Regions from separate parts of the Streptococcus sp. HMSC065E03 genome, predicted to be linked through region 2. Evidence: predicted binding sites of a transcription regulator. Region 2 holds the regulator's gene; the other holds the start of a gene.

Region 1 (4,192 bases), on a different contig from region 2:
TGATGGCAAGAAGGCATTGTAAACATCCCCGATACCACCGAAAGTCGAAGGAGAGTTGCAGATCACACGAATAGCTTTGACCGCTTTACCAAATTCTTTGGTCAATTCTTCATCAGCAGTATGGATGGCTGCTGAGTGACCAAGACCGTTGAATTCAACCATTTGGCGAGCTTTGTTAATTCCGTCTTCACGGCTTTCAGATTTCAAAACAGCGATGACTGGTGACAATTTTTCACGAGTCAACGGTTCTTTTTCACCAACTTCTTTACATTCTGCCGCAAGGATATTGGTTCCTTCTGGTACAGTGAAGCCAGCTTGTTCAGCGATCCATGCTGCTGGTTTCCCAACGATGTCCGCATTCAATTTCGCACCCGCGCAGTTCTTGCTGTTGGCTTTTACGCCGAAGCAGAACTCTTCAAGAAGGGCTTTTTCTTTTTTGTTAACAAAGTAAGTGTGGTAAGATTTGAATTCTTCAACAAACTCATCGTAGATTTCTTTATCGATGATGACCGCTTGTTCAGACGCACAGACCATACCGTTGTCAAATGATTTAGACATGACGATATCGTGTGCTGCTTGGCGGATGTTGGCTGATTTTTCAACGTAAGCAGGCACGTTTCCGGCACCAACCCCAAGAGCTGGTTTTCCACAAGAATAAGCAGCTTTCACCATGGCGTTACCACCGGTCGCAAGGATCGTAGCAACTCCTTCATGGTTCATAAGGGCACTGGTTGCTTCCATAGAAGGTTGCGTGATCCATTGCACACAGTTTTCAGGAGCTCCTGCTTTAATCGCTGCATCGCGGACGATTTGTGCCGCATGAGCAGATGATTCTTGAGCAGATGGGTGGAAGGCAAATACGATAGGGTTTCGTGTCTTCAAGGAAATCAATGCTTTAAAGATTGCTGTTGAAGTAGGGTTGGTTGTAGGTGTGATCCCGCAGACAACACCGACTGGCTCAGCAATAAGGGTCAAACCAGTGACGTCATCTTCTGAAATGACCCCAACTGTCTTGGTGTGACGCATGTTATTTACTACGTGTTCACAAGCGAACAAGTTCTTCGTCGCCTTGTCTTCAAAGACTCCACGACCAGTTTCTTCATAAGCATGAAGAGCGAGCTCACCGTGAGCGTCAAGAGCAGCTACAGATGCTTTCGCCACAATGTAGTCCACTTGCTCCTGGTTCAATTTGCGCATCTCTTCAAGCGCCACTAGCGCTTTTTGCACCAACTCGTCTACGTGTTTTTCAGCAGCGAGTTTCTTTTCTTCAGGTGAGAGAGTTTTTTTATCAGCCATTTGATGCTTTCCTCCAATGTTTGAAACCCTTATCCTTTTCTAGAACTTTTTCATGTTTTCGGAAATTTTCAAGAATAGTGTAAGAAATTTCGATTTGTTAATTATTTCACAATATAATTGTACTCTATTTTGAGATTTTTGTAAACACTTCCAAGCAACTTTCACAAAGATTTTTTTGAAGTTTGTGAAATTTTTATCAATCTTATTGCTGTGAAAGCAATTATCTAGCAAAATTGTGAAAAAATAATTAAAAAAATTTTTTCTTCACAAAGAGATGTTTTCAATTGATTTTTGTAAGCGTTTTCTTAATCTTACTAAAATAAGCAGCTTTTTACAAGTAAAAAGTTGCTTTTTGTTTTATTTTGTTAGGATTTGTTTTGTTTCAGTTTCAGAGAAGCATTGTTACTTCTTGACCGGACCTTTTTCGGCCTTATCAAGGGCTTCTTTGACTGTTTGAGCATAGAGTTCCCCACCATTGGTTTCCATATTGAAGTGAACAGAGTCTGTTCCCACCCAAATGTTTGGATTTTCAATTGCTACTTGGTACCAGTCCGCAATCGTGATAAAGTCGTATTTCTTAGCTAGTTCCAACTCATAAAGACGCGTTTGAACCGATTCACTGGACTGATCGTTGGCATAGCGACCATCATATGGTGTCACAAGGATCAGGCGACGGCCTTTTGGAAGTTTCTCAACATACTGATCCAGCAATTCTTTGTAGTTACTTACAGTATTGGTTCCTAGGGCAATGACCACATTTTTTAGGAGAACTTTATTGGAGATGTCAGTCTCAAAGACCTTCATTCCATTTTCCAACTGACGGCTCACCACTGCATCAATCTGGATGCCAGGGATGGCTTTAGTCAGGTAGTCCTGCGCTCGCAAGTTAACCGAATCACCGATCATGGTCACACCATTTGAGACGTTATAGTCTGTTGCAGTCGCATTGTCCACCTGCATCCGTGTGACCTGCATTTTGCTGTCTGCTTGATTGAGCCCACTCACTACCAAACTCTCATCAAAAGCTCCGACTGTTGGTGCAAAGGCAGAGATCCCGATCATCAAGAGAGCTAATGGAATCATGAGGTAAAAGATCGGCTTGGTCAAAAAGCTAAGATCCATCTTCATACCAAAGACACGAGGCTCCTTGCCTGCAATGGTTGGCTCCAAAATATAGAAGGACAGAGCCGTTAGAATCAAGGAAACGATCGTCGTCACAAGGGCTGCCATCATATTTCCCAAATGTTGAGAGAAGATGATAAAGAAAGGCCAGTGGAAAAGATAGACACCATAACTGGTATCTGCCAAGAAATTGAGGATGGCTGGTTCTTTTTTATCTGGCGTCTTCTCATGGAGAATGCGGGCCGAAAGAATCATGGCACAAGCTGCGATTGTCGCTGCTAAAAAGCCAAATAGATAGGTCCACAAGCTATCAAATGGCAAGAAAAGACTGAGCACAAACAAGAAGGCAAAGCTTCCACCCAAGACCGATAAGGTCTTTTTCATGCTCCAAGACTGCACCAGCTTTGTAAAGTTCGGGCTGACATTGGCAATCCCTGTCACCGTTGCTAGGCATGATCCCGCAAAGAAGGGGAAGATGTGAGTGAAGCTAGAAAAATAGATGGTAGAGAAATTGGCTGTCAGAAAGGCGCGGATGAACATGGACAAGAAGGTGAAGAGAAAGAGCCCGCTGGATGCTAAGAAGAGCATGCCTCGGTATTTTCCAACCGTCTTAGCTCGCTTAGCCAAGAACCATGCCAAAAGTGCCCAGAGCACATAGTAATGCACTTCTAGAGCCAAACTCCAGGTATGAAGGAAGAGATGCGGAATGAAGTTGCTTTCGTAACTACCACCCGTTGCCATCTCAAAGAAATTAGTCACAAAACCAAAGACCGCCGCAATCTGAGTCCCAATACCAGCCACGTAGTCCCGTTGGACCATAAAGGTAAAGGGCATCACGACCAAGACCATAAAGACAAGGGGTGGTACGATCCGGTAAAAGCGCCGTTTCAAGAATGCCAGGTAGTCGATTCCTTGCTTGCGCGCAAATTCATCGATCAAGAGCGCTGTAATCAAAAATCCTGAGAAGGTGAAGAAAATATCTACCCCAATGAAGCCTCCAGGAAAGGCTTTTTGGAAGAAATGGTAAAGCAATACCAATAAGAGTCCTGTAACACGGACTAGTGAAAACCATTTAATGCGCATTTTGATAAATCCCCTGCTTGAATGTTCCTTTGTATACGACGTTGGCTTCTGTGGTCAAGGTGCCTTTGCCCTCCGGCTGGCCGTTAACAAACTGCCCTTCATAGGTCCAACCATCCTTGGACTTAAACTTACCATAGCCGCTAAAAGAGCCGTTGACGAGGTTACCTGTATAGGTATCCCCATTTTTAAAGGTGACGGTTCCCTTGCCATTCATCTTGCCACGGACCAAACTTCCGTCGTAACGGATCGCCCCCTTATCCAGGGTCAAGACGCCCTGACCTGGAATGGCTGAAAAGAAAACCATCAAAGCAGATAGAATAATCACGACTAATGCTGCTATTTCTAAATTTTTTCGTGTTAGATAGACCTTATAAGTCTCATAAAATTCTTTCATATTCTGTATTCTCTCACATATCAAACTCTTAGGAAGTTGCTAGCTGATCCAACCAGGCCTTACAGCCAGTCAGAACTCTGGAATAGGTCTCCTCAAAATCACCGGTATACCAAGGATCTGGCACACTTTCAGCAGCAAAAAGATGAATCTTGTGTTCTGTTCCTGCAGGAGCCATTCGCTTCAGATCTGCTACATTGTTTTCGTCCATTCCTAGGATCAAATCAAAGTTGTAAAAATCCTCTTCCTTGATCTGCAAGGACGTCTTGGCTGGATCATATGGGACCTGGTGTTGTTGAA
Region 2 (4,192 bases):
CAGCCATGTCCTTGAGGCGCTCTATGGAAAAGATAGCTCACGCCTAAAAGAATCCCTTCGAATTAGTTTTTCAGAACTCAATACCGTAGAGGAGGTTCAAGACTTCCTCTCAAAACTTAAAGAAATTTTATCATAGGAGAACAATATGGCTTTTGAAACAAGTGTTTCATTGAAAGACTGCAAATATACCTATAGTCTACACCCAAATGTTAAAAAATATACCTTACGTGACAATACATTTGCTGTTACAAAAGTTGGAAATTACGAGTTAAATCGTTTGCTCGAAGCTGTTCCAAATAGCGGTGAAGGCTTCTTGCTTAAAATTATCTTCAACAAAGACCTCACAGGTTTTAAAATCAATATTACAGATAAGTCTGGACTTCGTCTGGTGAATATCTTTAAAAATCCAGAAAATGACATTATCCAACAAAAATTTTATTTCCTAATGGATAGTCTTGTCGAAAGAGAAATTTTCAACAAAACAGAGGTCTAATATGGTAACCCTAACTTATATCGACGCTTACCAAGTAGAACGAATGACTACTTATCCCGACCTTGCAGCCTGCATCCTAGCATTTTCAGGCTGTGTAACCCTGCCTGACTCTTACTCAATTGTTTCCATTGAATACAAGGGTGAAAAACTCCCCTATAAGGGGAGAGTCGATGGGCTCTATGCTTTTTTGGAAAAGGTAGAGCAAGCTGAAAACTAAGCTGATGGTGATGGAACTCTCCCATCACCATCAGCTTTTTCTTTAGACAAAAATATTTTTGAAAAACCGTTCAAGATAGTTGATTTTTTCACAATCTTCCTATACAATAAGAGGGAAAGGTTGTGATATTGTGAAACATGATAAAAATACTCCAATTCCACGCGCAACAGCAAAACGCTTATCGCTCTACTACCGCATTTTTAAACGCTTTAACTCTGAAAAAATAGAGCGCGCCAATTCCAAGCAAATTGCGGATGCAATTGGGATTGACTCTGCTACTGTTCGCAGAGATTTTTCTTATTTTGGTGAATTGGGAAGACGTGGATTTGGTTATGATGTAAAAAAACTGATGAACTTCTTTGCAGATCTTTTAAATGACAATGCTATTACTAATGTCGCTATTGTTGGGATCGGAAATATGGGAAGCGCCCTTCTTAATTACCGTTTCCATGAGCGAAATAAAATGAAAATTGTCATGGCTTTTGATGTAGATGATCATGAACTGATTAATACCAAAAGTAAGGATGGGATCCCCATTTATGGGATTTCTACGATCAAAGAGAATCTCAAAAAAGAAGGCATTCAAACAGCCATTCTAACTGTTCCAAGTGTTAAGGCTCAAGAAGTTGCTAGTCTTTTAGTAGATGCTGGTGTCAAAGGAATTCTAAGCTTTTCTCCAGTCCATCTGACAGTTCCTAAAGAGGTTGTTGTCCAATATGTCGATCTTACTAGTGAATTGCAAACACTTCTTTATTTTATGCGTAAAAACGAAGAATAAAGACTTATACTTCAACAACAAAAAGGTTGGAACAAGAAGGTTCCAACCTTTTTTATACCAAATAATCCGTTTCTTCTCGATAACTATAGTAGTTTTCTTCGGATACAATCAAATGATCCAATAGGGTCAACCCCATTACTTCACAGGCCTCTAAGACTCGCTGAGTGACTTCATCATCATTTTTACTGGGGAACACAGCACCAGATGGATGATTGTGAGCCAAGATAATGGAGGTTGCCATGTGCTTCAGTGCATAATGCAGGATTTCACGCGGCTCCGCGATACTTCGATTCACTGTTCCAATAAAGATCGTCTGTTGATGAATAATTTCATTTTGGGTATTCAAATAAAGGGCAACTAGGTGCTCCTGCTTTTTATGGCCAATTTCCTGTTGAATTTTATGGGCCAATTTCTGACTACTCATGATTTGTTCGGAACTCATTAGTTCATCTTTATGAATCCTTCGTCCAAACTCAATAACAGCCTGAAGTTCGATGGCCTTCACCCGGCCAATACCTGAGATTTCCTGTAGCTCCTCTAGGGTTAATTGACTTAACTCCTTTAAACTATTAACCGAACTCAAAAGACCTTGTGCAATCTCATAAACGCTTTTTTTCTTATTACCTGTCCGTAAGAGAATGGATAGCAATTCTTGATGACTCAGCTTATCTACCCCTTCAGAAACCAAACGTTCTCTAGGAAGCAAAGATGGTTCAATAAATGATATGTCGTACATAATTTCCTCCTCACTTATTAATTCGTAATAAATAGAGAAAACGACGACCTTGCATTATTTACAGGCGATTTCTTCCTTCAAATCATCTAACACTAAGACTTCATCTTTATTAAAGCGGATCTGGTAACCTGTTTGAACTTGTTCAAGCTCTTTTAAAAACTGTTGAATTTCACAGCGAATCAAGTACTCCTGGCTCTGAGGAATGGCCTCTAAAGCTTGGTAGACCTGCTCTACTTCATAGATTCCTTTCGTAATTAAACCATTTCGTGGAAAATCGTTTACTAAGAGATTATAGAAATGATGCAAGAGATGATAAATTCGCTCTTTTGTCACTATTCTACCTCCTTATCATACTCTTTCCCCTTTATTATATACTGATTTTCCCTTAATATTATGACAAGTTCCTTACATTATATTACCAATCTCTTACAATTTTACAAGAATTTCTCCTAGCTTCCTACATAGAAAAAGCCCAGACATTTCTGTCTCGGGCTTTATTTTCTTAAAGTTGCATTTGATTATAAGACTTGCTGAATGAATCCAGGATGTCTTTTGGAGCCTTGTCATAGTCAACAGAGGTTTCCAAATTTCCTTTTACAATCGTACGGTAAGTCGCTGCAGCATCCTCACAGGTCACCAAGGTGATCTCATTAACGCCTTCACGATCTTGAATAACATCTACACGGTCCGGAGTCACTGTCTCAACAGACGAGATGACATAAGTATAGATTTTTTCTTTATCCGTGATGTAGATCTTCATACCCGCCTTGGCTTTCTCTAATGGTGAGAATAACATGGCATTTGCTCCAGTTAGTCCAAATACGTGGTGACTAGCAAGAGAATAATTGCCTTGTCCCATGACTTGGTTTTCCTTCATGGTCCCTGCTCCGTAGTAGAGGGCTACATTTTCAAGCCCCTTAAAGATCGGAAGGTTCATGTTTAATTCAGGAATCGAAATTCCCCCAATTACTGGTAGTTTTTGAGCTTGCCATTGGGCATTGATGACAGCTTCCGTCGAAAGTGACTGGACATGTTGGAAATCAAAGCTCGTCTTCACTTCTTTATTCTTATCAATGGTTTTTTTATCGACCTTGCTAACCTGATATTGGTTGGTATGCCAAACCATAATCATGTTTCGGATCGGAGCATTGAAAATCAAGAGAAGCGAGAGAATAATCAAAAGTGTTGCAACGATGTTGATAAGAGTATTGCGTAAACTCTTTTTCTTTTTTCTTTTGCGTGACATGCTGTCCCCTTATCTATTCGTTTTCTTCCACTACTTCTTCATCTTTTTCATCAGGCTGGACAGTTGTAAAGGTCACAATTTTCGCATCCTGATCCAGTCTCATGACTTTCACACCCTGAGTCGAACGACCCGTTTGAGAAATGTCAGCCACACCTGTCCGGATCATAACTCCGGTATCGGTAATGATCATCAGATCTTCATCCCCTTTAACGGTTAAAAGACCAGCTAACGGACCATTTTTCTCTGTAATATTGGCTGTTTTGATTCCTTTACCACCACGGCCCTTGGTTGGGTATTCGCCAGCTATCGTCCGCTTACCATACCCTTTTTCAGTAATGACCAATACTTCGTCCTGGTCGGTAATAACACTTGCCCCAACAACCTTGTCTCCATCACGGAGATTCACACCACGTACACCTGTAGCAGAACGTCCCATATTCCGAACTACTGCCTCATTAAAGCGGACTGAATATCCATATTTGGTACCGATAATGACGTCAGTATTGCCATCTGTAAGGAAGACATTGATCAATTCATCCTCGTCCCGTAGGTTCAGAGCTTTCAGACCGTTCTGACGGATATTTGAAAATTCTGCTACGTTAGTGCGCTTGACTACACCTTGTCGCGTCGTAAAGAAGAGATAAGACTCATCACTGCGATCTTGCTCCACATTGATAATGGTTTGAATCGATTCACCTTCGTCCAATTTTAAGAGGTTGACG

Evidence for each region. The regulator Rex, encoded in region 2, represses fermentation and respiration genes when NADH is low (regulators of the CRP and FNR family bind a similar motif). The targets are predictions, from matches to a motif close to TTGTGAANTANTTCACAA.
Region 1: a site for Rex is predicted at 1,391-1,408, ahead of adhE (bifunctional acetaldehyde-CoA/alcohol dehydrogenase). Genes of this name have one in related genera too.

What each region holds. Positions count from the first base shown of each region.
Region 1 is NZ_KV818854.1:44,605-48,796, reverse strand. Features, by position in the region: gene adhE (bifunctional acetaldehyde-CoA/alcohol dehydrogenase) at 1-1,296, opposite strand, end outside; gene HMPREF3002_RS10085 (acyltransferase family protein) at 1,699-3,501, opposite strand; gene HMPREF3002_RS10080 (MORN repeat-containing protein) at 3,491-3,895, opposite strand; gene HMPREF3002_RS10075 (low molecular weight protein-tyrosine-phosphatase) at 3,924-4,192, opposite strand, start outside.
Region 2 is NZ_KV818853.1:133,271-137,462, forward strand. Features, by position in the region: gene HMPREF3002_RS07265 (cysteine desulfurase family protein) at 1-136, shown strand, start outside; gene HMPREF3002_RS07270 (DUF1831 domain-containing protein) at 146-493, shown strand; gene HMPREF3002_RS07275 (DUF4649 family protein) at 495-710, shown strand; gene HMPREF3002_RS07280 (redox-sensing transcriptional repressor Rex) at 841-1,488, shown strand; gene radC (RadC family protein) at 1,541-2,224, opposite strand; gene HMPREF3002_RS07290 (hypothetical protein) at 2,279-2,557, opposite strand; gene HMPREF3002_RS07295 (class A sortase) at 2,727-3,470, opposite strand; gene gyrA (DNA gyrase subunit A) at 3,484-4,192, opposite strand, start outside.